Regions from separate parts of the Streptomyces sp. NPDC054757 genome, predicted to be linked through region 2. Evidence: riboswitches for the same ligand, from Rfam matches in the RefSeq annotation. Region 2 holds a riboswitch; the other holds the start of a gene.

Region 1 (14,220 bases), on a different contig from region 2:
GATCCGTTCGACCTCGGGGTGAAGGAAGAAGACCAGGCCGGCGGCGATCAGCGGGGTCACGAAGTAGCCGAGATCGGTGAAGGCGGCGGGCGGCACCGCCCCGATCACGATGTCCCGGAACAGCCCGCCACCCAACGCCGTGACCTCGGCGAACACCGCGATCCCGAAGACGTCGAAGTTCTTCCGGACAGCGAGCAGCGCACCGGAGATCGCGAAGACGAAGATCCCGATGAGGTCCAGCACGTGCTGGACGGAGGTGTTGAACAGGTCATGGAGCACCCGACAGTTCTACCCCCGCCGCACCGCCGCCGTGCAACGCTCCGCCCTACAGCTCCGGTTTGGCAGGAGTGCGCAGCCACGCGTCGAAGAAGGCGCCGAGCCGCTGCCCGGAGATCTTCTCGGCGAGCGCGGTGAACTGCCCGGTGTCGGCGTTGCCGTACCGGTGCGCCTTCGTCCAGGCGGGCAGCAGCCGGAAGAACGCCCTGTCCCCGATCCGTTCGCGCAGCGCCTGGAGCGTCATGGCCCCCCGGTCGTAGACGGCCGATCCGAACATCGTGTCGCGCTGTGGATCGGCGACCTCCGAGTGCCAGAAGCCGGAGTTCGCGGGGGTCGCGTCGTACTCGGCGAGGAAGGCGTCGTGCGCCGAGCGCTTGCCCTGGTGTTCGTCCCAGAGCCACTGGGCGTACGTGGCGAAGCCCTCGTTGAGCCAGATGTCCTTCCACTGCTTCACCGAGACGGAGTCGCCGAACCACTGGTGGGCCAGCTCGTGCACGATCGTCGACTCGTTGCGTACGGCGGAGTAGCTCGGCTTGGACTGGGTCTCCAGCGAGAAGCCCGCCTGCGGCATGTCGTCGACGACCGCGCCGGTCTCCTCGAACGGATACGGCCCGAAGACCTTCGACCAGTAGTCGGTGGCCTCGGCCGTCACGGCGTACACATCAACGGCGTTGCTGTGGGCGAGCACCGGGTCGATGGCCACGTAGATCGGTGTTCCGGCGGGTGTACGGCCGGTCCTGACGTCGAACCTGCCGATCGAGGCGGTGGCGAGATAGGTGGCCATCTGCCGGGACTCGCGCCAGTGCGAGACGGTGGACGCGCCCTGGGTACGGGTGGAGAGCAGCCGCCCGTTGGAGACCCCGGTCAGCCCCTTGGGCGCCTTGATGGTGATGTCGAAGGCGGCCTTGTCGGAGGGGTGGTCGCTCGAAGGGAACCAGGTGGAGGCCGCGTTGGGCTCGCAGGCGACGAAGACGCCGTCCTTGGTCTTCATCCAGCCGTAGTCGGAGCCGAAGACGATCGGGCCGCTGAGCGCCTGCGGAACACCGCCGTAGACGACCCGTACGGTGAAGGTGCGGCCCTTGCGCAGCGGGCCTGCCGGGGTGATGCGTATCTCGTCCCCGGAGCGGGTGAAGCGTGCGTGCGCGCCGTTCACCTCGACCGATGCGACCGTCAGTTTCTGGAGGTCCAGGTCGAAGGAGGAAAGGTTCTGCGTAGCCCGCGCGGTGACCGTCGTACGGCCGTCGAGCCGGCCGGAGTCCGGGTTGTACGCGATGTCGAGGCCGTAGTGCAGGGCGTCGAAGCCGCCGTTGCCCAGCTGCGGGAAGTAGGGGTCACCGATGCCGGCCGAACCGGGTGAGGGTGCCGGAGCGGCAGCGATGACACAGAGGGCGGCCGTCGCGGTGGCGAGGGCGGCCAGACGTGCCGAACGGGAGAGCGCCAAGAGTCTGCCCTTCGTGCGTGCGCCGTTGTTACGGACACGCTGACTCTGCACTCTCCCGTTTAGGCATGTACATGACTTTACCAACTTGTCATGGGCGTGCCCGGCGCGACAACCGCGCGGCGCCTACTTCTCGCCGGACTCCGCGGCGGCGTCCGGCCCGGCCTCTGCGCCGGTGCCGGTGCCGGTCTTGGCCTCCGGCTCCGCCCCTGCGTCGGTCCCGGACTCGGTGCCGGTGGCGGCCTCGGTCCCGGCCTTGGGCTCGGCCTTGGCCCCGGGCTCCGTCTCCGTGTCCTTCGCGACCGCGTCACCGGCCGGCTCGGGCTTCGCGACCGCGTCAGCGGCCGGCTCCGGCTTCGCGACCGAGACCAGTTCGGCGGCCTCCCTCGCCTGCGGCAGCCGTTCCTCGCCCGGCGCCTGGTCGGGCGCGTTCTCCGGGTGGTGGCAGGCCACCTGGTGTCCGGTCCCCAGCGTCAGCAGCGGCGGTTCCTGTGTTCCGCAGATCTCCGTCGCCTTCCAGCACCGGGTGTGGAACCGGCAGCCGGCCGGCGGCGAGATCGGCGAGGGGACGTCGCCCTCCAGCCGGATCCGGTCGCTCCTGGTCCCCTTGCGCCGCGGGTCGGGCACCGGCACCGCCGAGAGCAGCGCCTTGGTGTACGGGTGCATCGGCGACTCGTACAGCGACTTGCGGTCCGCCAGTTCGACGATCTTCCCGAGGTACATCACCGCGATCCGGTCCGAGACATGGCGGATGACCGACAGGTCGTGCGCGATGATCACGTAGGTCAGACCGAGCTCGCTCTGGAGGTCGTCCAGCAGGTTCACCACCTGCGCCTGGATCGACACGTCGAGCGCCGAGACCGGCTCGTCGGCGACGACGAGCTTGGGCCGCAGTGCGAGCGCGCGGGCGATGCCGATGCGCTGGCGCTGGCCGCCGGAGAACTCGTGCGGGTACCGGTTGTAGTGCTCGGGGCTGAGTCCCACCAGCTCCAGCAGCCCCTGGACCTCCTTCTTCACGCCGCCCTCGGGCTCGACGCCCTGGAGCCTGAAGGGGGTTCCGACGATCCCGCCGATGGTGTGCCGGGGGTTCAGTGAGCCGTACGGGTCCTGGAAGATCATCTGGACGTCGCGGCGCATCGGCCGCATCTGCCCCGCGGACAGATGCGTGATGTCCTTGCCCTCGAACTCGACCTTTCCGCCGGTCGGTTCGAGCAGCCGGGTGATCAGCCGGCCCATGGTCGACTTGCCGCAGCCCGACTCGCCGACGACACCCAGGGTCTCCCCCGGGAACACGTCGAACGACAGCCCGTCCACGGCCTGGACCGCGCCCACCTTGCGCTTGAGCACGCCCTTGGTGATCGGGAAGTGCTTGACCAGGTCGGTGACCTTGAGCAGCGGCTCCGCCCCGGCGTCCTTGGCGGGCGCGGCGGCGGAGTCCTTGGACGTCTGCTGCGGAACCTTCGGAGCCTCGGGAGCCTGCGGAGCCTTCTTCTTCTGATCAGTCACAGCTTCGGCGCAATCTCTTCGGTCCAGATCTTTTCCCGCTGGGCCTTCGTCATATGGCACGCGGAGAAGTGCCCGTCCGTGCTCTCCCGCAGCTCAGGGCGCTCGATGCGGGTGATGTTGTCCTTGGGCACGTCGGCGTAGGGGCAGCGCGGGTGGAAGGCGCAGCCGGACGGCACGTTGATCAGGCTGGGCGGGGAGCCCTTGACGGGCACCAGACGTTCGGTCTGCTCACGGTCGATGCGCGGCATGGAGCCCAGCAGCCCCCAGGTGTAGGGGTGCTGGGGCTCGTAGAAGACCTTCTCGGCCGTGCCGCGCTCGATGCAACGGCCCGCGTACATCACCAGGAGCTCGTCCGCGATCTCGGCGACGACGCCGAGGTCGTGGGTGATGATGACGACCGCCGAGCCGAACTCCTTCTGCAGATCCCGGATGAGATCGAGGATCTGCGCCTGGACGGTGACGTCGAGGGCGGTCGTCGGCTCGTCGGCGATGAGCAGTTCGGGGTTGTTGACCAGGGACATCGCGATCATCGCGCGCTGGCGCATACCGCCGGAGAACTGGTGCGGGTAGTCCTCGAAACGGCGCTGCGGCTCGGGGATGCCGACCCGGTCGAGCATCTCGACCGCACGGGTACGCGCGGTCTTCTTGTCGACCTTGTGGTGGACGCGGTACGCCTCCACGATCTGCGCGCCGATGCTGTAGTACGGGTGCAGCGCCGACAGCGGGTCCTGGAAGATCATGGACATCTTCTGACCGCGGAGTTCGCGGACCCGCTCGGGCCCCGCGCCGATCAGCTCCTCGCCGTCGAGCCAGATCTCACCGGAGATCCGGGCCCGCTCCGAGCTGTGCAGCCCCATGATCCCCAGCGAGGTCACGGACTTGCCGGAGCCTGACTCACCGACGATACCGAGCGTCTGACCGGCCTTCAGGTCGAAGCTGACACCGTCCACGGACTTCACCAGGCCGTCGTCGGTGTCGAAGTGGATCCGCAGGTCCCGGACCGAGAGGAAGCTCTTCGCGTCCTGGGACGGGGCGTCGTCCTTGCCGCTCTTGGCGGGCTCGCCGGAACCCTTCTTGTGCACGTCGCTCATGAGAGCCTCACCCGGGGGTCGATCGCGGCGTACACAAGGTCCACCAGCAGGTTGCAGACAACGATGAAGAAAGCGGCCACCAGCGTCACACCCATGACGACCGGGAGGTCGCTGCGGGTCACTCCCTGGATGGCGTAGGCCCCCATCCCCTGGAAGTCGAAGACCGTCTCGGTGATGACCGCGCCGCCGATGAGCAGCGCGAAGTCCATGCCGAAGATGGTGATGAGCGGGGTGAGCGCGGCGCGCAGGCCGTGCTTGACGACCACGTTCCGCTCGCGCAGGCCCTTGGCCCGCGCGGTTCTGATGTAGTCCTCGCCCATGGTCTCCAGCATCCCGGCCCGGGTGAGCCGGGCGTAGAGCGCCGAGTACAGGAAGGCGAGGGTGCACCAGGGGAGGATCAGGTTCCAGGCCCACTCCGCCGGATTGTCCGTGAAGGGCACGAAGTGCACATTCCAGATCGTCCAGTGGAAGCTGAACAGGGCGAGCGAGACCAGACCGGTGAAGAACATCGGCAGCGAGACGCCGGCCAGGGCCACGCCCATCGCGAGTCGGTCGATGAGCGAGCCCCGCTTGAGGGCGGAGACCACACCGGTCGCGACACCGCTGACGACCCAGATGACCGCCGCGCCGACCGCGAGCGACAGCGTCACGGGGACACGCTGCTGGATCTCGGGCCAGACCGCCGAGTGGGTCTTGAAGGAGTAGCCGAAGCACGGCGCGTGGCACACCGCGGGGTCGGGCCCGAAGTGGTAGTTCGCGCCGACGACGATGCCCTTGATGAAGTGCCAGTACTGCTCGTAGAGGGGCTGGTCCAGCCCCAGGTTCTTCTTGACCGCGGCGATCGTCGCCGGGTCGGGGCTCTTGCCCACGTACTGGGCGGCCATGGAGTCGGTCGTCTGCCCGCCGAGGCGGGGAACGAGGAAGAAGATCGCGAAGGTGACTGCGCTGACCACCAGCAGCAGCAACACCGCGGCGAATACGCGTCGGATGATGTACGCAGCCACAGCCGTGCGGCGCCGGGACGGACGGACGGGGTAGGCCCGTCCGTCCCGGCGCCTTCACCTGCCTTTCAGGGGGGTGCTGTCGATGAACAGGTGTTGTTACTTGGTCGAGGTCATCAGCACGTAGTCGTACATGCCGAGGTACGCCTGACTGACCGTTACGTTCGCCGCCGAGTCCGGGCGGTAGAGCAGGTTCTTGCGGTAGAAGAGCGGGACGAGCGAGGCGTTCTCCATCACCATCTGGTCGACCTGGCCCCAGGTGGCGTTGCGCTTCGCGTTGTCCAGCGTCCCGATGCCCTTGACGATCTCCGCGTTGATCTTCGGGTCGTCGAGCTCCATCAGGTTGGTGCCACCGGACGGCTTGATGGCCTTGCCGTCGACGATCTGGTCGATGTAGCCGAAGCCGGCCGGCCAGTCGGCGCCCCACGCCATCATCATCATTCCGGCGTTGTTCTTGTGGACCCAGTCCGGGACGCCCGCGAAGTCGGTGAAGTACTTGTCCGACGGGAACGTCTTGATGTCGGCGATGATGCCGATCTTCTTCAGGCTCTGCTGGAGCTGGGTGGCGCTGGTGACCTCGTCGGGACGGTCGGAGCGCGCGGTCAGCGTCGTCTTGAAGCCCTTGGGCTTACCGCACTTGGCCAGGTACTGCTTGGCCTTGGTCACGTCGCCCTTGTTGCCCGGGGTCGGGTACAGGTCGAACTTCTTGTAGCCCGAGACACCCGGCGGGATGACGGTCGTCGCCGGGTCGCCCCGGACCTCGCCGCCGATCGCGTCGACCATGTCTGCCTTGTCGGCGACGTACTGCACGGCCTTGCGGCAGTCGGCGTTGTTGAACGGCTTCACATGCACGTTCAGCGCGAGGTACTGCAGCGCGCCGGCGTACGGGTCGTCCGTCTTCGCCTTCTCGGTGGCCTTGGTGATGACCTTCGGCTGAGTCTTGGACTGCAGACCGGTACCGGCGATGTCAGCGGTGCTGGTGTCGTTGAGCAGGTGCTCGTCGACGGTCGTCGGCTGGACGTTGAAATTCAGGTTGATCTTGTCCGGCAGCGCCTTGCGGACCGGGTCGGTCTTCGGGTCCCACTGCGGGTTGCGGACCAGCGTCGCGCCGCGGCTCTCGCTGTACGAGGCGAACTTGTACGGGCCCGACGACACGATGTGCTGGACGTACGAGGCGCCCTTGTCGGCCTTCTGCGGCACCGGAGCGGTCTGCGAGAAGGACGCGAGGTAGTCCATGTCCGCGAACGGCTTGCTCAGGTGGAAGACGATCGTGGAGTCGTCCGGCGTCTCGATGGACTTGAGACCGTCGGCCGACTTGTCCTTGTAGGGACCCTTGTACTTGTCGCCGTCCTTGAGGTACGTGCTGAAGTACGTGGGCCCGTTGGACAGCGCCTCACGGGCGAAGGTCCGCTCGATGGCGTACTTGACGTCCTTCGAGGTGATCACGGTGCCGTCCTGGAACTTCACGCCCTTGCGGAGGTGGTACGTCCAGGTCTTGGCGTCCGGGGACGCCTTGCCCAGGCTGGTCGCCAGGTCGGGCACGATCTTGAGCCCGTCCTTGCCCGGAGCCGGGTTGAAGGTCACCAGCGCACGCGCGTAGAGGCGGGAGAAGTTCTGCACCCAGCCGTAGTACGTGTTGCCGGGGTCCAGGGAGTCGGCGGCACTTGAGTGCTCGTAGGTGACCGTCCCTCCCTTCTTGCTGGTCTTGTTGACGATGCTGGTCAGAGCTGCGTCTGCCTTGCCATGGCTGCCCCCGCCGCCACTGTCACTGCTCCCGCAAGCGGTGGCAGCGAGCCCCAGCGCTACCGTCGCGGCTATCGCCGCTGCCGTCTTCCTGCTCTTCATGCTGAGGAAAGCCCCCTCGGTTGTCCGGTGTGCGGCACGGCCGCGATTACTTGCCACGGGGGTCGAGTGCGTCACGCAGCCCGTCCCCCAGCAGATTGAAGGCCAGCACGGTGATGAAGATCGCCAGGCCGGGAATGACCATGAACATCGGGTCGACCTGGTAGAGGTCGACCGCGGTGGACAACATGCCGCCCCAGGAGGCCTGCGGCGGCTGGATGCCCACGCCGAGGAAGCTCAGGGACGCCTCGAAGAGGATGTTGGTGGGGATCAGCAGCGTCGAGTAGACGAGGATCGGCGCGACCAGGTTCGGGAGCAGCTCGCGCAGGAGGATGAAGGGCCCGCGGGCCCCCAGCGAGCGGGCGGCCTCGACGAACTCCCGTTCACGCAGGCTGAGCGTCTGCGCGCGGACGATGCGGCCCATGTAGGGCCAGTTGAAGAATCCGATCACGAAGATCAGCACGCAGATACGGAGCGTCAGACCGCTGAGGCCGAACGCGTTGCCCTGCAGCGATGCGGAGATGGAGATCGCGAACAGCAGCAGCGGGAACGCCAGGAAGGTGTCCATCAGACGGCTGATGCCGCTGTCCACCCAGCCGCCGTAGAAGCCGGCCACCACGCCCATCACGACACCGATGACCACCGAGAGGAGCGTCGACCCGGCGGCGACCACCAGGGAGACCCAGGAGCCCTCGATGATGCGCGCCAGGATGTCCCGGCCGGTCTGCGGCTCCACACCCAGCGGGTGGCTCCAACTGATGCCGCCGAAGCTGCCCTTGGGCCCCAGCAGAGCCGGGTCCACCAGATTCTGGTGGAAGCCGTTGGGGTCGAGCCCGAACATCGCCTGGATCGGCTTGGAGAGGAGGGCGACCAGCACCAGCAGGATCACGACGACCCCGCCGGCCATGGCGACCTTGTCCCGCTTGAAACGCGTCCAGGCGATCCGGCCGAGCGAACGGCCCTCGATCTGGCTCTGCGTGGCCCCCGTGAGTACTGCCTCCGGCTGCGCTTCGGCAGTCGACCCGGTGGTCTCGATCGGTGCGGTCACAGTGCCTTTGACCCCTCCCGGCCGGCGGTGGCCGGCCCGTACCTGCCGCGGTGGCGGCTGCTGTGCATCTAGCGCATCGGGTGATGCCACTGTGCTGAAGTGACGGAATGTGTTCATGGCACGTCGCAACAAGGGCACGACGATGCTCGATGCAGGGAGTCTTCATTGCGGTTGCGATCACCCGCCAGACCTGAAGGTGAATGTATGCGCAACCGTGATGCGGTTAATGGACTTCCGTTATCCGGACGTCAGGACCGGCTGAGCGGAAACTTTCCTCACCAATGGGCCAGTTCGGACATCGCACCCAACAACCGCTGTTGACGGCCCAATTGGGACACTCAGCCTACCGGCGGGTATCCGTATCCCGCCGCGGGAGAGGAGGCCGCGTGGGCCTCACGGTCGTAGAAGGGGCGGCAGTTGGCCCGCAGCCACATCCCGACCGGGTCGTACGCGTCGGAGAGCGCCACGGTCGACACCGGCAGCCCCTCCGGAACCGCGGCGATCGACTGCTGCATCATCGCCCGCACCGAATCCACGGACTGCTGGCTGGTGTCGTACAGATCGAGCCCGATGGCCAGATACGGGGTGCCGAGCGCGGGCTGCACCCAGGCCCGGCTCAATGAGCGGATCGCCGGGGTGTGGTGGGCGCTCTGGGTGAGCAGCGCGTAGAACTGCGGGATCTCGATGGCCGGTTCGGAGAGCCGCAGCGGTCCGGCGGGCATCCGGTCCAGACCGGTGGCGATACGGCGCAGGTCGGTCCAGGGGATGCCGACACCGCCGCCGGGGGCATGCGGATTGAGCCAGATTCCCCAGTGGTCCGGGTAGAGGGAGCGCGCGATGTCACGGCCGGTGACCACCTCGTGCGAACGGTTCCAGCCGGAGACCGCCAGCTCCTGCGCCGATGTCACACACGGGGCGTAACCGAGGCCTTCGATCTCCATGTTCCCGTACTGGGCGTCCGGCGACCCGGCCCGGCCGTTCCAGAGCAGCATCCAGACCTGGCTGTCGGCGAGCGCCTGCAGCAGTGCCTCATAGGCGTCGTACCGCCCGGGGGTCACCTGGAGCAGCATCTGCTCGACCTGCCCGGCCGTCGTGCCCGACGCGCTCACCCTGGGTCCCGCCCCTCTTCGATCCACCCGTTGACGTGCTTGTGCCATGCGCCGGGACGCGGCCCGCCCGGCGCGGTCCACACCGTTCGCCCGTGCGATTCCGGCCATCCGGCCGGCCGCTGGTCCGCCCGTCCGGTCGGCCGCACGATTCCGGCCAGTCCGCGGGCCGGCCGTCCCGTGCGTCCCACGCATCCGACCAGCTTAGGCTGCGGCGGGTTCGGTGCGCCTGCGCGGCACCGGACCGTCCGCTCCTCCCGTCCCGCGGTACCGGGCCCGCCGCAGCGGCCCCTCGGTACCGCCCCTACAGCACCGGCCCCTCCGCCCCGGCCCTGACGTAGAACGGCCTGACCTTCTCCAGCATCCAGTCGGCGACCGGGTCCTGCGCCACATCGAGGAGGACGAGATTGACCGGCCAGCTCACCTCGACCCGGTGCAGCGCCCGGCCGAGCGCGTCCATCGGGGCGTTGCGGCCCGCGCCGTCCCATGTCGCGAACTCGACCCCGACGAAGAGGACCGGGTCGCCGCCCTCGATGGAGGCGAGGGCCCGGCGGGCCGAGCGGACCACACCCGACTCCTCGAACTCGCCCGCGGCGGCGGAGAGGAAGTCGACCGGCTCCTCCTGCCAGTCCGGCTCGAAGAGCCGCACCCGGCCGCCGGTCGCGGGCCCGTCGAGGGGGGTCCGGCCGCTGCGGCAGAGTTCGGCCACCGCGGGCGGCGGCAGCGGCATGCCGATCGCACCGCCCGGGTTCACCACGAGACCCAGCTGCGGCGGCAGCCCCCGGGCGAACTCGACGGCGGGGGCCACCGCGAAGGAGTAGTGCGAGCCGACGCACTGGAGGAACTGCGCCTCCGAGCTGAAGACCGGCACATAGGCCCCGCCCTCGATCTCGACGGTGGGCAGGTCGAGTGAACTGCTCTCCTGCCCGCCGCCGTTGGGCAGCGGAACCCAGAGATTGCTGCGCCCCAGCACCTCGATCAGCCGGCCGCCCGCGCCGGGGTTCCCGACCGATGCGGTCAGGACCTCTTCGAGCTCATTTCCCGGCCATGCCATGTCCACCGAGGTATCCCCTTCTCACCTGTGCATCCGTGCACGCGTTCACCTGCCGACCGACCCTAACGGCCCCCGCCACGACAGACAGCTGAGCTCCTTCAATCCGCCGCCCCGAAGCGGATCGCGCGCAGCACGGCCGCAGCCTCCCGGTCGAGCAGCACGGCCGAACGGCAACCGGCGGGCAGCCGCGCCCGCTCGGCCGCCCGGACCAGCCCGGCGACCGCCCCGCGGTGCCGGGCGAAGGCGTACGCGGAGACCTTCCGGCCGCGCTCGGCCTGGCCGGCCAGCGCCATCGCGGGCGTCACGTCGAGCAGCAGCAGATGCAGGGCGCTGCCGCGCCGCCGCGCCGTGCGGGCCAGCAGGGCACGGACCCAGAAGTGCGTACCGCAGTCGTGCACGACGACACCGGCACCCGAGCGCAGGGCCCGCCACAGCCTGCCGTAGTGGGCGGCCCGCACCAGCGGCCGGTAGCTCCAGTACGGCAGCAGGCGCGGCAGCCGGCGCTCCCAGCGGTCCCGGGTGTCCTGCGAGTCGATTCCGTACGCCCCGGCGGCCCTGCGCAACAGCGTGGACTTGCCGCTGCCCGGCAGTCCGGACAGGACCACCACGTCCCCCGCGGCGAACACCAGGGCGTGCGGGCTGCGGCCGGTCCGCCGGCGCAGGTCCCGCACCGCGGGCGCGCGCCCGGATCCCGCCCGTCCACTCCGTACGGCCGGCCCGGCCACGGTCCGTGCGGGCCCCGGCCCCACCGTCCGCCCGGCCGCCTCCTGCCCGGATCCCGCCGGCCACCCGGCCCCGGCCCCCGGCCCGCCGGGCACCGTCTCCGGCGCCGGATCCGCACGCCGCTCCTGTCCCACCATGGCCGCTCCCCCTGTCGGGCCACCCCGTACGCCGCCTGCGCCTGCGCATGCCTGCGTCCTTGTGCATACCCCCGTCGGCGAAGTGTAAAGAAAGAGTAATGCGAGACCGGTGGGGCAACGATCGCCCGGCATGCGATGATGTGCGCGCCAACTCCATACAGGCCGTTCGAATCCGCGCGGGAGAGTTCCCGGTCACTGGCCGGGGCGCCGAAGGAGCAAGTCCCTCCCTTGTAATCTCTCAGGCCCCGTACCGCGCGGACGAGGCAGATCTGAAAAGCGGACCGCCCCGCGGTCCCACCCAAGGTGCAAGCCGCGCCCTCCCGACAGGCGCCGGCGAACCTCTCAGGTTCCGATGACAGATGGGGAGGATCGTCCTCGTCTGTCATGCCCCGGGAGTACCGCATATGAGCCCCACGCCCCGCCTCACCGCACTCGACGCCCTGCACCGTTCGCTGGGCGCGACCATGACCGACTTCGCGGGCTGGGACATGCCGCTGCGCTACGCCAGTGAGCGCGACGAGCACATCGCCGTACGGACCCGTGCCGGTCTCTTCGACCTCTCCCACATGGGCGAGATCACCGTCAGCGGCCCGGAGGCCGTGCGGCTGCTCGACCACGCGCTGGTCGGCAACATCTCCACCGTCGGCAACGGCCGCGCCCGCTACACCATGATCTGCCAGGAGGACGGCGGGATCCTGGACGACCTGATCGTCTACCGGCTGGGCGAGCAGGAGTACATGGTCGTCGCCAACGCGGGCAACGCACAGACCGTCCTGGACGCGCTGACCGCACGCGCGGGCGGTTTCGACGCCGTCGTACGGGACGACCGCGACGCCTACGCCCTGCTGGCCGTACAGGGCCCGGAATCCTCCGGCATCCTGAAGTCGCTCACCGACGCCGACCTGGACGGGCTGAAGTACTACGCCGGTCTGCCCGGCACCGTCGCCGGTATCCCTGCGCTCATCGCCAGGACCGGCTACACGGGCGAGGACGGTTTCGAGCTGTTCACCGCCCCGGCCGACGCCGAGAAGCTCTGGCAGGCCCTCACCGAAGCGGGCACCCCGGCCGGTCTCGTGCCCTGTGGTCTGTCCTGCCGCGACACCCTGCGCCTGGAGGCCGGCATGCCGCTGTACGGCCATGAGCTGACCACCGCGCTGACGCCCTTCGACGCCGGTCTCGGGCGGGTCGTCAAGTTCGAGAAGGAGGGCGACTTCGTCGGGCGCACCGCCCTGGAGGCCGCCGCCGAGCGCGCCGCTTCGGCCCCGCCGCGCAAGCTGGTCGGCCTGATCGCCGAGGGCCGCCGGGTCCCCCGCGCGGGCTACCAGGTCGTCGCGGACGGCCAGGTCGTCGGCGAGGTCACATCGGGCGCCCCGTCCCCGACGCTGGGCAGGCCGATCGCCATGGCGTACGTCGACGCGGCATACGCGGAGCCCGGCACGTCCGGTGTGGGCGTGGACATCCGCGGTACCCATGAGCCGTACGAGGTCGTGGCCCTCCCCTTCTACAAGCGCCAGAAGTGACCCACACCATCTCAGCCCGTAAGACCACTGTTCACCAGCACTCCCCCGCATCCAGGAGAATCAGGTCATGAGCAACCCCCAGCAGCTGCGTTACAGCAAGGAGCACGAGTGGCTGTCGGTCGCCGAGGACGGCGTCTCGACGGTCGGCATCACGGAGTTCGCGGCCAACGCGCTCGGTGACGTCGTCTACGCCCAGCTCCCTGAGGCCGGGTCCACGGTCACCGCGGGCGAGACCTGCGGCGAGCTGGAGTCGACCAAGTCGGTCAGCGATCTGTACGCCCCGGTCTCCGGTGAGATCACCGAGATCAACCAGGACGTCGTCGACGACCCGTCGCTGGTGAACACCGCCCCGTACGAGGGCGGCTGGCTGTTCAAGGTGCGCGTCACCGGCGAGCCGGACGACCTGCTCTCCGCCGACGAGTACGCCGCTCTCTCCGCCGGCAACTAGGGACCTAGGGACTATTGATGTCACTTCTTGATTCCTCCCTCCACGAGCTCGACCCGGACGTCGCCGCCGCTGTCGACGCCGAGCTGGTCCGCCAGCAGTCCACCCTCGAAATGATCGCCTCGGAGAACTTCGCTCCGGTCGCGGTCATGGAGGCCCAGGGCTCCGTCCTCACCAACAAGTACGCCGAGGGCTACCCGGGCCGCCGCTACTACGGCGGCTGTGAGCACGTCGACGTGGTCGAGACGATCGCGATCGACCGTGTGAAGGCGCTCTTCGGCGCCGAGCACGCGAACGTCCAGCCGCACTCGGGCGCCCAGGCGAACGCGGCCGCGATGTTCGCGCTGCTCAAGCCCGGTGACACGATCATGGGCCTGAACCTCGCGCACGGCGGTCACCTGACCCACGGCATGAAGATCAACTTCTCCGGCAAGCTCTACAACGTGGTCGCGTACCACGTCGACGAGGAGACCGGCCAGGTCGACATGGCCGAGGTCGCCCGCCTCGCCAAGGAGACCCAGCCGAAGCTGATCGTGGCCGGCTGGTCCGCCTACCCGCGCCAGCTGGACTTCGCCGCGTTCCGCGAGATCGCCGACGAGGTCGGCGCGTATCTGATGGTCGACATGGCGCACTTCGCCGGCCTGGTGGCCGCGGGTCTGCACCCGTCGCCCGTCCCGCACGCGCATGTCGTCACCACGACCACGCACAAGACGCTGGGCGGCCCGCGCGGTGGTGTGATCCTCTCCACCGCCGAGCTCGCCAAGAAGATCAACTCGGCGGTCTTCCCCGGTCAGCAGGGCGGCCCGCTGGAGCATGTGATCGCGGCGAAGGCGGTCGCCTTCAAGGTGGCGGCGACGGACGACTTCAAGGAGCGCCAGCAGCGCACCCTGGACGGCTCCCGCATCCTGGCCGAGCGTCTGGTGCAGGCCGATGTCACCGAGCACGGTGTCTCGGTCCTCTCCGGCGGCACCGATGTGCATCTGGTCCTGGTGGACCTGCGCAACTCGGAGCTCGACGGCCAGCAGGCCGAGGA
Region 2 (14,220 bases):
GACGGCACCGCGGCGTTCGTCCGTCTCATCGCCCTGGTCTCCCGTACCCAGTTGACGCTCAGTCAGATCGACGCCCGTATTCCGCGCGCCCATGTGCTCCGCCGCGACCTGGCGACCCCCTGGGCCGTGAAGGGCCTGGTCATGCGCCGGGTGGTGGAGGCGGCTGCCGACCGTTCCGTGGACACCACGGACGGGGTGCGGGTCGTCGAACCCGACGGCCGCTGGGTGATGGTGCTGCCGGCTCCGGCCGAGGCGGTCACTCATCTGTGGGCCGAAGGGCCGGACGACGCGTCCGCGCAGGCGCTGCTCGACGAGTGGTCGTCGATCGTGGACGGTGCCGGTCAGTGAGGCCGTGACGGTGTGCCGGACGGCGTGAGCCCGAGCCGTCCGGCACATCCCGGGGCCATTGGGAGGCCGCGGCGGCGGCGTGCGACGATGTGCGGCATGCCGAAGCAGCCACCCGTTCGGAGCGCAGCCTCCCCGCCACCGCGCCCCGATGCGTCGATGTCGCTGCTGAACAACGTGATGGACCACAGCCTCGACGACGGGTACGCCGAGGCGACTGCCCGGCGGCGGGCCGAGGGCAGGGCGGGCCTGCCGCGCTCCCTGCGGGCCAAGGTCGGTCTCGCCGCGGGTCTGGTGCTCGCCGCCGTCGTGGTCACCGTGGGCGCGGCGCAGGCCAGGGTGACGGCGCCGGTCGTCGCCAAGGAGCGCCAGGAGCTCATCGACCGTATCGACTCGGAGACTTCGTCCGCCGACGCCCAGCAGAAGAAGGTGGACGGGCTGCGCGACGCCGTGGGCGAGCAGCAGCGCAAGGCACTCCAGCAGCACGGGGGCGACCAGGGCGGGCTGGTGGCGCTGCTCTCCGGCGCGACAGCGGTGCACGGTCCCGGCGTGAAGCTGGTCATCGACGACGCCAAGGACAGCGCCAAGAGCGACGGCGGGGGGCCACGGGAGAGTCCCGGGTTCTCCGATACGGGGCGGGTACGGGACCGCGACATGCAGCAGTTCGTCAATGCGCTGTGGCAGTCCGGCGCCGAGGCGATCGCCATCAACGGCCAGCGGCTGACGGCTCTGTCGGCGATCCGGGCCGCGGGTGACGCCATACTGGTCGACAACAGGCCGCTGGTGCCGCCGTACACGGTACTGGCGGTGGGGGACGGGAAGCACTTGCTCAGCACATTCGACGACAGCGTCGGCGGACAGTACCTGAAGGTCCTCAAGGACAGCTACTCGATCCGCACCAGCAGTTCCGACCAGGCCGACGTGCGCCTTCCTGCGGCCGCGAGTCTGATCGTACGTACAGCAAAGCCGAAGGCCGCCGGCACCGACCAGAGCGCGGCCGACTCAGGGAAGGGCACATCGTGATCGCCGTACTGGGCCTCGTCGTGGGAGTCGTGGTCGGACTGTTGGTCCGGCCCGAAGTGCCGGCGATGGTCGAGCCCTACCTGCCCATTGCCGTCGTCGCCGCCCTCGACGCGGTCTTCGGCGGTCTGCGGGCGATGCTCGACGGAATCTTCGTGGACAAGGTCTTCGTCGTGTCCTTCCTGTCCAATGTCGTGGTGGCCGCGCTGATCGTCTTCCTCGGCGACAAGCTGGGTGTCGGAGCGCAGTTGTCCACCGGTGTCGTCGTCGTGTTCGGCATCCGCATCTTCTCGAACGCCGCGGCCATTCGCAGGCATGTGTTCCGGGCGTGAGGCCGATGGGTGACGAACCGATGAGCAACGACGGGAACCCGCCCGGCCCGCGGGGCCCGGAAGACGGGCAGAGCCCGGAGGGCCCGCAGGACCAGGGCACAGCTGTCCCGCAGGACCCACCGCCCGACGCCGCCCGCAGGCCCGCACGCTTCCCCGGGGCGCTGCCCGACGAGAAGCCCGCCCAGGCGGCCCCGCCCTCGGACGGCCCGGGGGCGACGCCTGCGGCGCCGCAGAGGCAGGCGGGACGGCAGCGGCTGATCGCCGCTCTCTGGCCGCCGCGGGTGACCAGGGCCCAACTCGTCGTCGCCCTCCTGCTGTTCGTACTGGGGCTCGGGCTGGCCATCCAGGTCCGCTCCAACAGCGACAACAGCCCGTTGCGCGGCGCACGCCAGGAGGACCTCGTCCGGATCCTGGACGAGCTCGACAACCGCACCCAGCGCCTGGAGGACGAGAAGCAGCGTCTGCAGAGCCAGCGAACCGAGTTGGAGAGCAGCTCGGACCAGGCCGAGGAGGCGCGTAAGCAGACGAACGAGAAGGCGCGTCAGCTGGGCATCCTGGCGGGCACGGTGGCAGCCCAGGGCCCGGGTATCACCCTGCTCGTCAACGACCCGCACAAGACGGTCCAGGCGGACATGCTGCTCGACACGGTCCAGGAGCTGCGGGCGGCGGGCGCCGAGGCGATCCAGGTCAACGGGGTCCGCGTGGTGGGGGACACCTACTTCTCCGACACGGATGGTGGGATCCAGGTGGACAAGACGAAGATCAGCGCGCCGTACACCTTCAAGGTCATCGGGAAACCGGCCGACTTGGAGCCTGCGCTGAATATTCCGGGCGGAGTGGTGCAGACTCTTGAGAAGGAGCAGGCCACAGCCGTTGTGACGCCTGAAGAGAAGATCGTTGTGGACGCCTTGCGACCGGCGAAGCGGCCTGACTACGCTCGGTCCTCCACGCCGTGAGGCGGGGGCGCGCGAGGGTAGCGGGACAAGGGCACGGGGTTGCGGGGGGTCGGCGCACCGATAGCGGGGTGCGTGGTGGAAACTGTCTGGGGGATACGGACGTTGTAAGGATGTCCGGTTCGGCAGGTGTGTTCATTGAGAGTTCGTCCTGCCCCACGGGCGGGTCTGTTTCGGTCAAGGGGAATCGCCCGTGAAGTTGTTTGGGAAGTTGTTCGGCAAGAGCGCACGTGAGGACAGTGCGCGGCACCGCGCCCCACGTCATGTGGAGGGCGAGGACCAGAGCGGCGACCGCCCGCTGTTCCGCGACGAGGTGGGGCGGTCCGGTCGCGACATTTCGGGTGATCAGGGTGCGTCGTCTGTTGACCCTGCGGGCGAGGGCCGCATAGGTTTTGGTGAAGCATCAACCTCAAGTACGGGTCGAGGGTTGTCCTCCGATCCGTACGCAACCAGCGCCCACGCAGGGCAGTCGCGGCAGGAGGATGCGTCCATGCCGGTGTGTACGAGGTGCGGCCACCGCAATGCCGAGGACAGTCGGTTCTGCTCCAATTGCGGAGCGCCGTTGCGTGCCGGGGTGCCCGAGCGGCCCTCGGAGACCACTTCGACGATCTCCATCTCCGGGCTTGAGGCGTACGAAGCGGAGGTGACGGGGCAGACCGCTTCGCCCTCGCTCTCTCCCGAGGCCCAGGCGGCCGTCGACGCCCTGCCGCCCGGCTCGGCGCTCCTCGTGGTCCGCCGCGGTCCGAACTCGGGCAGCCGCTTTCTGCTCGACGGTGATCTGACGACGGCCGGCCGTCATCCGCAGAGCGACATCTTCCTCGACGACGTGACGGTGTCGAGGCGGCATGTGGAGTTCCGCAGGGGCGCCGACGGCGGATTCACCGTCTCGGACGTCGGCAGCCTGAACGGCACGTACGTCAACCGGGAGCGCATCGACGCCGTCGTGCTCGCCAACGGCGACGAGGTGCAGATCGGCAAGTACCGGCTGGTCTTCTACGCGAGCCAGCGGGGCGTGTGACCCCTCAGGGAAGGTCCATGCTGCAATCATCGACGGGCGGTGCCGGTGACGGCACCGCCGCCGGGGACGACCGGCTGGTCAGTATCGGTACGGTTCTGAACGTGCTCAGGGAAGAGTTTCCCGAGGTCACGATCTCCAAGATCCGTTTTCTGGAGGCCGAGGGTCTGGTCGAGCCGCAGCGCACGTCGTCCGGGTACCGGAAGTTCGGTACCGCGGACGTCGAGCGGCTGGCTCAGGTCCTGCGGATGCAGCGCGACCACTATCTGCCGCTGAAGGTCATCAGGGACCACCTCGACGCGCTGGGCCGCGGGGAGCAGATCCAGCTCCCGGCGCCCGGCGCTGTCCGTGACCCTGCGAACGGGGCCGCGGACGGCGAGGGCGGGCCCACGGCGTCCAGGGTGGGCAGGGACGAGCTGCTCGCGGCCGCCGGTGTCGGTGCGGACGAGCTCGCGGAGTGGGAGTCGTACGGTCTGCTGGCGCCGCTTCCGGGGGGCGGATACGACGCGGAGGCCGTGAATGTGGCCGGGATCGTCGCGGATCTGGGCCGGTTCGGTCTGGAACCGCGGCATCTGCGTGCCATGAAAGCGGCCGCCGACCGTGAGTCGGGGCTCATCGAACAGGTCGTGGCCCCCCTTCGGCTGAACCGCAATCCGCAGACCAGAGCGGATGCCGAGACCACCACGAAGGACCTGGCAGCACTGACCGTGCGGCTGCACGCGGCCCTCGTACAGACCTCTCTCCGGGTCCGCTTGTACTGATCATGGCGGTGCCCGACTACCCAAACCTGCCGGGCACGTCCTAGGGTTGCTGTGTGAACGAGCTCGACGTTGTGGGTGTCCGGGTGGAAATGCCCTCCAACCAGCCGATCGTGCTCCTGCGTGAAGTGGGAGGCGACCGGTATCTCCCTATCTGGATCGGCCCTGGTGAAGCGACCGCGATCGCCTTCGCCCAGCAGGGCATGGCTCCGGCGAGGCCGCTGACCCATGACCTCTTCAAGGATGTCCTCGAAGCGGTCGGCCAGGAGCTCACGGAAGTCCGCATCACCGACCTGCGGGACGGGGTCTTCTTCGCGGAGCTGGTCTTCGCGAGCGGGGTCGAGGTGAGTGCGAGGCCGTCCGACGCCATAGCGCTCGCCCTGCGCACCGGGACGCCGATCTACGGCAGCGACGGGGTGCTCGACGACGCGGGGATCGCCATCCCCGACGAGCAGGAGGACGAGGTGGAGAAGTTCCGCGAGTTCCTCGACCAGATTTCTCCGGAGGATTTCGGGACCAACAGCCAGTGACGCTCCGCTCGGGTCGTCAGCGCATCCGGCAAGCCGTTCCCCGAAGAGAGGTACGCGAAACCACTCTCAGGGTGATTATCACTCGGCGTGCCGAGTGTGGCGATCGTTGACGCACCCCAGGTGACTGCCTACCTTCGAGTGGGCAGTTCAAGGACGGAGGGTCGGCGTGAGAAGCACCGGCGAAGATAGGGCAGGGGAACTCCCCGGACTGGGTCCGGGGGACGGGGTGCCGTATCCGCTTCACGGCCCAGCGGCCGAAACGACGACCGACACCGTCGGCTACCGGGGGCCGACCGCCTGCGCGGCGGCGGGTATCACCTACCGGCAGCTCGACTACTGGGCCCGTACGGGACTGGTGGAGCCGAGCGTGCGTCCCGCCCAGGGATCGGGCAGCCAGCGTCTCTACAGCTTCCGGGACGTGGTCGTCCTCAAGATCGTGAAGCGGTTCCTGGACACCGGTGTGGCGCTCCAGAACATCCGTACCGCGGTCCACCACCTCAAGGACCGCGGGGCCCGCGACCTCGACCGTATGACGCTGATGAGCGACGGGGCGACGGTGTACGAGTGCACATCGCCCGACGAGGTGGTCGGGCTCCTGCAGGGCGGCCAGGGGGTCTTCGGGATCGCCGTCGGGGTGGTGTGGCGGGACGTGGAGAGCGCCCTCTCGCAGCTGCACGGGGAGCGGATCGACACCGGCGAGACCCTGATCGGCCACAACCCGGCCGACGAGCTGGCCCGTCGCCGCAACCGCGCCGTCTGAAGAGGCTCCGCCGAAGGGGTTTCCGCGCCGCGGGGCCCGATTGTCAGTGCCGTGAGGCAGCATCGGTGGTGTGAGAGCCGCGCCCACCATTCTGCATCTGGACATGGATGCCTTCTTCGCCGCCGCGGAACAGGCGGCGAAGCCGAGCCTGCGCGGAAAGCCGGTGGTGGTCGGCGGGCTCGGGCCGCGCGGGGTCGTGTCGACGGCCTCCTACGAGGCGCGGCGGTTCGGGGTGCATTCGGCGATGCCGATGGCCCAGGCCCGGCGGCTCTGCCCGAACGCGGCTTATCTGGTGCCGCGTTTCTCGCTCTACCGGGAGGTGAGCGGCCAGGTCATGGAGCTGCTCGGGCGGCTTTCGCCGCTGGTCGAGCCGCTGAGCCTGGACGAGGCCTTCGTGGACCTGGAGGCGGGCGGGGTGGCCGACGGCCCGCGGTCGGCCCGCCGCGCCGGTGAGCGGCTGCGCAGGGACATCCTGGCGGTCACCGGGCTCAGCGGTTCGGTGGGGCTCGCGGGCTCCAAGATGCTGGCGAAGATCGGCTCGGAGCGGGCCAAGCCGGACGGCCTGGTCCTGATAGCACCGGGTACCGAGCGGGAACTGCTTGCCCCCCTCTCCGTACGGATTCTGCCGGGGGTCGGCCCCGCGACCGGTGAGCATCTGCGCAGGGCCGGGATGACCACCGTGTCCCATCTGGCCGAGGCCGGTGAGGACGAGCTCGTACGGCTGCTGGGCAGGGCGCACGGCGCCTCCCTGTACCGGATGGCGCTGGGCCACGACGAGCGGCCCGTGGTGTCCGAGCGGGATGCCAAGTCGGTCTCGGTCGAGGACACCTTCGACGTGGACCTGCACGACCGGGCGCGGGTGCGCGGAGAGGTGGTGCGGCTGGCCGGCCGGTGCGTCGATCGGCTGCGGGCTGCCGGGCGGTCCGGGCGGACGGTGGTGCTGAAGGTCCGGCGGTACGACTTCTCGACGCTGACCCGCTCCGAGACACTCAGGGGGCCCACCGACGACCCGGAGGTGGTGCGGGAGGCCGCGGGCCGGCTGCTGGAGTCCGTGGACACCACAGGCGGGGTGCGGCTGCTGGGAGTGGGCGTCACCGGCCTCGCGGACTTCACCCAGGAGGACCTCTTCGCGCAGGCGGCCACGGAGCGGGCGGCGGTGCGGGGGGCCGGGGCGTACGAGGCGGCGCCCGGCCCGTCCGCGGCCCCGGAGGCGGGACCGGAGGCGCCGGGCCCGCCTCCGGTCGAGGAACCACCGCCGCTGCCTGGCACCGGGCGCCGCTGGCTCGCCGGCCACGATGTGCGCCACGAGGTGTACGGCGTGGGGTGGGTGCAGGGCAGTGGCGTCGGCCGGGTGACGGTGCGGTTCGAGGATCCGTACGCGACCGCGCCCGGCCGGGTGCGGACCTTCGGGGTCGACGATCCCGCGCTCCAGCCGTCGGACCCGCTGCCGCTGGTCCGGACCGCGGTGGCCGCGCCGGGCGGGGCCGGTGCGGCCGTGCGGGCCGGGCAGGTCCGCCCGGCCGCCCCTGACACTCCGACCGCTCCGACTGGCCCGGAAGCCCAGGCCGGGCCGGATGCCCCGGGACCGGTCGGCGGCGGGGAGGCTGGAGGGGTGGCCCCGGGCACGTCAGGGCTCGGGGCGGGCGGGACAGGGCCAGCGTCCGGCGCCAGGTCGGAGGAAGACAGGGCAGAATCCGGGGCCGCGCTGGGCCGGCCGGGGTCTGGATCCGGGGATGACGGCGCGGGGACCGGGGCGGCCCCGGACGGGCCGGGGTTCAGGGCCGGGGAAGATGGCGCGGGGTCCGGGGCGGCGACGGGTCGGCCGGGGTCCTGGGCCGGGGAAGACGGCGCGAGGTCGGGAGCCGCGCCGGGTCGGTCGGGCGCCGCGTCCGGGGAAGCGGGTCAGGCGCGTTCCTCCTCGCCCGCGAGCCGGCCGAAGTCGCGGTCGGGCGGGGGCGGTGTGGGGGCCGAAATACCGAGCCCGTAGTGGTGGTAGAGCTGGAGTTCCTGTTCCGGTGAGAGGTGGCGGCCGACACCGAAGTCCGGCGCTTCCTTGATCAGGGTCCGGTCGAAGGGCACCCGCAGGGTCTCGCTGACCAGCTCGCTCGGTTTCAGCGGGACGAAGGCATCCCGGCTGAACAGCCCGGTGCGTACCGCGGCCCACTCGGGGACTCCGGTGGCGTCGTCGAGGTAGACCTCGTCGACCGTGCCTATCTTGAGGCCGTTGCGGTCGAATGCCTTGCGGCCGATCAGGCTGCGCGGATCTATGTCGGTCTGCACGGTTCCTCCAACTGATCGCGACGGAACACGCTGTCTCCCGCCCCCTGCGAAGGTCTTCCCCTCAGAGAAGTCCAGATCCGGGGTATCGGCCACTCGAACACCGTGCGAAGCGGCTCGCTGGTACGCTGGCCAGTGGCTGCTGACCCCGCGCGGGAGAGCCCTTCGGACACATCGTCCGGGGGCGCCGAAGGAGCAACTCCTCCCCGGAATCTCTCAGGCACACGTACCGCGCGGACGAGGTCACTCTGGAAAGCAGGGCGGGCGTCGGGCGGGCACGTCCGGATCCCTACCTCACCGACGGTGAAAGCGGGCACGTCGAAAGGCGGGCCGGTGAAACTCTCAGGTTGAGATGACAGAGGGGGAGGCCGTCCGGGTACCCGTGCCGTGGTACCCCTCGCAGGTCGTAACGACCAGGAGGCCTCCGCCATGACTTCCCCTCGCACTCCGCTCTCCCAGCTGGAGCGTGGCACCCCCTTCGAGCAGCGCCACATCGGGCCCGACGCGGGGGCCCAGGCCAAGATGCTCGCCCACGTCGGTTACGGATCGCTCGCCGAGCTCACATCGGCCGCCGTCCCCGAGGTCATCAGGACCACCGACGCGCTGAACCTCCCGGACGCCCGCACCGAGGCCGAGGTCCTCGGCGAACTGCGCGCGCTCGCCGACCGCAACCAGGTCCTCGCCCCGATGATCGGGCTCGGCTACTACGGCACGTTCACCCCGCCGGTCATCCTGCGCAACGTCATGGAGAACCCCGCCTGGTACACGGCGTACACGCCCTACCAGCCGGAGATCTCCCAGGGACGTCTGGAGGCGCTGCTGAACTTCCAGACCGTGGTGGCCGATCTGACCGGTCTGCCCACCTCGGGCGCCTCGCTCCTCGACGAGGGCACCGCGGCGGCCGAGGCGATGTCCCTCGCGCGCCGGGTCGGCAAGGTCAAGAACGGTGTCTTCCTGGTCGACGCCGACGCCCTTCCGCAGACCGTCGCGGTGATCCGCACGCGCGCCGAGCCGGCCGGTGTCGAGGTCGTCGTCGCCGACCTCGCGGACGGCATCCCGGCCGATGTGGCCGAGCGCGGTGTCTTCGGCGTCCTGCTCCAGTACCCCGGCGCCTCCGGCCGGGTCCGGGACATCGCCCCCCTCATCGAGCGCGCCCACGAGCTGGGCGCGGTCGTCACCGTCGCCGCCGATCTGCTGGCGCTGACGCTGCTCACCTCGCCCGGTGAGCTGGGCGCCGACATCGCGGTCGGCACGACGCAGCGGTTCGGCGTCCCGATGGGCTTCGGCGGGCCGCACGCCGGGTTCATGGCCGTACGCGAGAAGTTCGCGCGCAGCCTGCCGGGCCGGCTCGTCGGGGTCTCCGTCGACGCCGACGGCAACAAGGCGTACCGGCTGGCCCTGCAGACCCGTGAGCAGCACATCCGCCGCGAGAAGGCCACCAGCAACATCTGCACCGCACAGGTGCTCCTCGCCGTGATGGCCGGGATGTACGCCGTCTACCACGGCCCCGACGGCCTGCGGGACATCGCCCGGCGCACCCACCGGTACGCCGCCGTCCTCGCGGAGGGACTGCGCGCCGCAGGGGCCGACGTCGTGCACGGCGACTTCTTCGACACCCTCACCGTACGGACCGGGGGCCGGGCCGCCGAGGTCGTCGCCGCCGCCCGGGAGGGCGGGGTCAACCTCCACCAGGTCGACGCGGACCTGGTCTCCATCGCCTGCGACGAGACCACCACGCGTACCCAGCTGGCCGCCGTCTGGGCCGCCTTCGGCGCCGAGGGCGACATCGACGCGCTCGACGGGCGCACCGCCGACGCGCTGCCCTCGGGGCTGCTGCGCGAGGACGCCGTCCTCACCCACCCGGTCTTCCACCAGCACCGTTCCGAGACGGCGATGCTGCGCTACCTGCGCAAGCTGGCCGACCGTGACTACGCGCTGGACCGGGGGATGATCCCGCTCGGCTCCTGCACGATGAAGCTCAACGCCACCACCGAGATGGAGCCGGTCACCTGGCCCGAGTTCGGTGCGATGCATCCCTTCGCCCCGGTCGAGCAGGCCCAGGGCTACCTGACGCTCATTCAGGAGCTGGAGGAGCGGCTCGCCGAGGTCACCGGATACGACAAGGTCTCCCTCCAGCCCAACGCCGGGTCGCAGGGTGAGCTGGCCGGTCTGCTGGCCGTGCGCGCCTACCACCGGGCCAACGGCGACACCGCGCGCACCGTCTGCCTCATCCCGTCGTCGGCGCACGGCACCAACGCCGCAAGTGCGGTGATGGCCGGGATGAAGGTCGTGGTCGTGAAGACCCGCGAGGACGGTGACGTCGACGTCGACGACCTGAACGCCAAGATCGAGCAGTACCGCGACGAGCTGTCCGTGCTGATGGTCACCTATCCGTCGACCCACGGAGTCTTCGAGGAGCACATCACCGACATCTGCGCCGCGGTGCACGAAGCGGGCGGGCAGGTGTACGTCGACGGCGCCAACCTGAACGCGCTGGTCGGACTCGCCAAGCCCGGCAAGTTCGGCTCGGACGTCTCGCACCTCAATCTGCACAAGACCTTCTGCATCCCGCACGGCGGCGGCGGCCCCGGTGTCGGCCCCGTCGGTGTACGGGCCCACCTCGCGCCGTACCTCCCCAACCACCCGCTGCAGCCGACCGCCGGTCCCGAGACGGGCGTCGGACCGGTCTCGGCCGCGCCGTGGGGCTCGGCCGGGATCCTGCCGATCTCCTGGGCGTACGTACGTCTGATGGGTGGCGAGGGGCTCAAGCGGGCGACGCAGGTGGCCGTGCTGGCCGCGAACTACATCGCCAAGCGTCTCGAACCGCACTTCCCGGTGCTGTACACCGGCCCCAAGGGGCTGGTCGCGCACGAGTGCATCGTCGATCTTCGGCCGCTGTCCAAGGCGACCGGCGTGAGCGTGGACGACATCGCCAAGCGCCTCATCGACTACGGCTTCCACGCGCCGACCATGTCGTTCCCGGTGGCCGGAACGCTGATGATCGAGCCCACCGAGAGCGAGGACCTGGCCGAGCTCGACCGGTTCTGCGACACGATGATCGCGATCCGCGCCGAGATCGAGAAGATCGCGTCCGGGGAGTGGCCGGCCGGCGACAACCCGCTGTGCAACGCCCCGCACACCGCGGCGGCGCTGGGCGGCGAGTGGTCCCACGCGTACACCCGCGAGGAGGCCGTCTTCCCGGCCGGTGTCTCGCCCGCCGACAAGTACTGGCCGCCGGTGCGCCGTATCGACGGCGCCTTCGGCGACCGCAACCTCGTCTGCTCCTGCCCGCCGCTGGACGCGTACGACAACTGACGGCGTACGACAACTGACGGACGTACGGCTGCCGACGGGCAGCGGACATACGGCAGGGCCGGTTCGGGAAACACCCGGGCCGGCCCTTCGTCGCGTCACCGGCTCTGCTCTGTCGCCGGCTGTTGCGTTCTCGCTGTTCCGTTCTTCCTGCGGGGCAGGGATCAGGCAGCGGTCGCCAGTCCCGAACCCAGGGGGCGGTGCGGCGCGATGATCCGGCCGTCGGGCAGCAGTTCACCGGTGTCCTCGAAGACGAGTACGCCGTTGCACAGCAGACTCCATCCCTGCTCCGGGTGGTGCGCCACGAGGAGCGCGGCCTCCCGGTCGGCGGAGGCGGCTGACGGGCAGGTTGGCTGGTGCTGGCACATGGATGCGTTCTTTCGCTGCGTTGTGGTGAGTGTCCTGCGGCTCGATGCGGGTTTCATGGCCGCCCCCCGTCTGTCAGTTCGGTGATCCCAGTGTTGCCCCACGGATGTCGTTCCGCAGGGATTTCACGGCAGCACGTGCTCCAGCATAAGGACGCATCACCCGTGCGGGCGGTTCAGCTCAACTTGACTGCCTCTTCGGGTGGTTCGGAGGTGGCCCGACCGGGCTAGTCCGGATGGGCACGGAGCGCGCCGCGCCCCACGACCCAGGGGGTCGCGGGGCGCGCGGGGGTGGTGCGGGGCCGTCAGGCCGGCGAGCCGAGCAGTGGGGGAGCCAGCCGCATCGTCATCACCGGCAGCAGTTCCGACACCCGGTGCGGGCGGTGTGCGGCGATGCCGGGCGGCGCCGGTGCGAGAGGCACCAGCAGATCGGTGGGGGCCGGCATCGTGCCGGAGACCGAGGCGTCGGCACCGGTGTCACCGTGCAGCCACAGCGTCAGCATGTAGAGCTCGGGCACGGACAGCAGCCTCGGCTGGAACGGGGTGTCCAGTGCTTCGGCCTGGCGCAGGGCGGTGCCGGTGGCGGTGGCGTACGGGCCCTCGAAGAAGTGCGAGAAGGTCCAGCCGTCGGCGGTGAGCTTGGTGTCCGCCGCGGCCACGGCGCGATCGCCGCTGCGGATCAGGAAACGCCAGCCGGTGAGCCGGGTGCGCGGGGTGCCGCCGCTCGGCATGATCTGGTCCAGGACATGGACGGGTAGGGGGAGTTCGGGGGTCAGCGGCCCCGCGGCCGATCGGAGAGCAGGGGTCCGGGCCTCGCGTACGGCAGTGGGGGAGCCGAGTGCCGCGAGGACGCTGCGCAGGGCCGGCGCGGGGGCCGGAGGGACATACAGCGGCATGATGAGGTCGCCTCTCACTTCGGAGACACGTTGATGCGTGGGCGGTGCGGACGGCACTGTCAGCAGGCAGGGGCGGAGGGGGGCCGTGGGGCATGGAGGGGTATCGCACTCTCCGGGGGCCGGGGCGCCAACTCTCCGCCTCGTTTGCGGAGTTTATACGACATGTGTTCACACAGGGTTTCAGCTAGCCGATGCCGATATTGCAAACAAGTCGGTATTCGGTCTTTCTTTTGCGGAGAATATCCTGATTTAACGTAGCTGTATCCCTGTGGCCTTGCGGTTCACCGTATGAACGGTCGGCCGAAAATGATCGGTCGTTTTCACCGCGTTCACAGATCTTCACAGGCTTCACATGCTGCACGGGGCGGGAAACTGCTCCAGGCTTCATGCCTGGTGAATGTGCCATACGTCAATTTCTGGTCACCCTACTCGCTCGCGACCCGGATTGAGGGAGTTACGGATCACGAGGTGTGGGCAGGGTGTGGGCATTGTCGACCGGACCCGGGCGGCCGCAGCGGCCGTACACGTATGGAGGGGTGCATCCATGGGCGAGAAGCTGGAGGCGGACGGGTTCGATCCGTCGGGGCGGCAGCGGTACCGGAGAAAGCTTCAGCAGTGTCTTGAGGTGCTGGAGCGACTGCTGGAGGAGAAGAGGTTCGACCGCCCCAGGAATCTCATGGGGATGGAGATCGAACTCAATCTCGCGGGCGCCGACGGCCTGCCCAGGATGATGAATGCGGAGGTCCTCGAACGGATAGCCAGCCGTGATTTCCAGATGGAACTCGGGATGTTCAATCTCGAAGTGAACATTGTTCCGCACCGGTTGGGAGGCCGTGTCTTCGACCAGCTGGCCGAGGAGCTCCGGACCGGTCTCGCATACGCCCACCGGAAAGCGGCCGAAGTCGACGCCGGGATCGTGATGACCGGAATCCTGCCGACGCTCGGTCCGGAGGATCTCGTCGGGGCGAACCTCTCGTCGGCCGACCGCTACACCCTGCTCAACGAGCAGATGCGCGCGGCCCGCGGGGAGGACTTCGACCTCGACATCACCGGCGTGGAACACCTGGCCTGCACCTCTTCCTCGATCGTGCCCGAAGCGGCCTGTACGTCGGTGCAGTTGCACCTCCAGGTCACCCCGGCGCGGTTCGCCGATGTGTGGAACGCGGCGCAGGCCGTCGCCGGCGCGCAGGTCGCGATCGGCGCCAACTCGCCCTTCCTGTTCGGCAAGGAGCTGTGGCGGGAGTCCCGGCCGCCGCTCTTCCTCCAGGCCACCGATGTGCGCCCGCCCGAACTCAGAGCGCAGGGGGTGCGGCCGCGCACCTGGTTCGGCGAGCGCTGGATCGGCTCGGCGTACGACCTCTTCGAGGAGAACCTCCGGTACTTTCCGCCGCTGCTGCCGCGCTGCGACGACGAGGACCCGCAGCGGGTCTTCGACGACGGCGGGGCGCCGGGGCTTCAGGAGCTCGTCCTGCACAACGGGACCGTCTACCGCTGGAACCGTCCGGTCTACGACGTGACCGACGGCGTACCGCATCTGCGGGTCGAGAACCGGGTGCTGCCCGCCGGGCCGACCGTCACGGATGTGCTGGCCAACGCGGCCTTCTACTACGGGCTGGTGCGGGCGCTCGCCGACGAGGCGCGCCCGGTGTGGAAGCGG

What was found. Region 2 has a riboswitch for glycine ahead of gcvP (aminomethyl-transferring glycine dehydrogenase). Riboswitches for the same ligand answer to the same signal wherever they lie in the genome.
Region 1: it holds a riboswitch for glycine, as region 2 does, so the genes downstream of both, gcvT (glycine cleavage system aminomethyltransferase GcvT) here and gcvP (aminomethyl-transferring glycine dehydrogenase) in region 2, are expected to answer to the same signal.

What each region holds. Positions count from the first base shown of each region.
Region 1 is NZ_JBSHBW010000002.1:446,817-461,036, reverse strand. Features, by position in the region: gene ACWGKJ_RS04815 (trimeric intracellular cation channel family protein) at 1-279, opposite strand, end outside; gene ACWGKJ_RS04810 (M1 family metallopeptidase) at 326-1,717, opposite strand; gene ACWGKJ_RS04805 (ABC transporter ATP-binding protein) at 1,841-3,220, opposite strand; gene ACWGKJ_RS04800 (ABC transporter ATP-binding protein) at 3,217-4,311, opposite strand; gene ACWGKJ_RS04795 (ABC transporter permease) at 4,308-5,315, opposite strand; gene ACWGKJ_RS04790 (ABC transporter substrate-binding protein) at 5,412-7,157, opposite strand; gene ACWGKJ_RS04785 (ABC transporter permease) at 7,204-8,202, opposite strand; gene ACWGKJ_RS04780 (enhanced serine sensitivity protein SseB C-terminal domain-containing protein) at 8,541-9,311, opposite strand; gene ACWGKJ_RS04775 (enhanced serine sensitivity protein SseB) at 9,613-10,362, opposite strand; gene ACWGKJ_RS04770 (AAA family ATPase) at 10,461-11,222, opposite strand; glycine riboswitch at 11,390-11,485, shown strand; gene gcvT (glycine cleavage system aminomethyltransferase GcvT) at 11,627-12,742, shown strand; gene gcvH (glycine cleavage system protein GcvH) at 12,810-13,190, shown strand; gene glyA (serine hydroxymethyltransferase) at 13,208-14,220, shown strand, end outside.
Region 2 is NZ_JBSHBW010000007.1:3,058-17,277, forward strand. Features, by position in the region: gene ACWGKJ_RS11745 (sugar phosphate nucleotidyltransferase) at 1-348, shown strand, start outside; gene ACWGKJ_RS11750 (DUF881 domain-containing protein) at 445-1,368, shown strand; gene ACWGKJ_RS11755 (small basic family protein) at 1,365-1,697, shown strand; gene ACWGKJ_RS11760 (DUF881 domain-containing protein) at 1,718-2,653, shown strand; gene ACWGKJ_RS11765 (FHA domain-containing protein) at 2,802-3,668, shown strand; gene ftsR (transcriptional regulator FtsR) at 3,686-4,426, shown strand; gene ACWGKJ_RS11775 (bifunctional nuclease family protein) at 4,480-4,953, shown strand; gene ACWGKJ_RS11780 (MerR family transcriptional regulator) at 5,180-5,713, shown strand; gene ACWGKJ_RS11785 (DNA polymerase IV) at 5,784-7,700, shown strand; gene ACWGKJ_RS11790 (PRC-barrel domain-containing protein) at 7,616-7,993, opposite strand; glycine riboswitch at 8,134-8,232, shown strand; gene gcvP (aminomethyl-transferring glycine dehydrogenase) at 8,420-11,305, shown strand; gene ACWGKJ_RS11800 (DUF5999 family protein) at 11,467-11,670, opposite strand; gene ACWGKJ_RS11805 (hypothetical protein) at 11,973-12,563, opposite strand; gene ACWGKJ_RS11810 (glutamate--cysteine ligase) at 13,108-14,220, shown strand, end outside.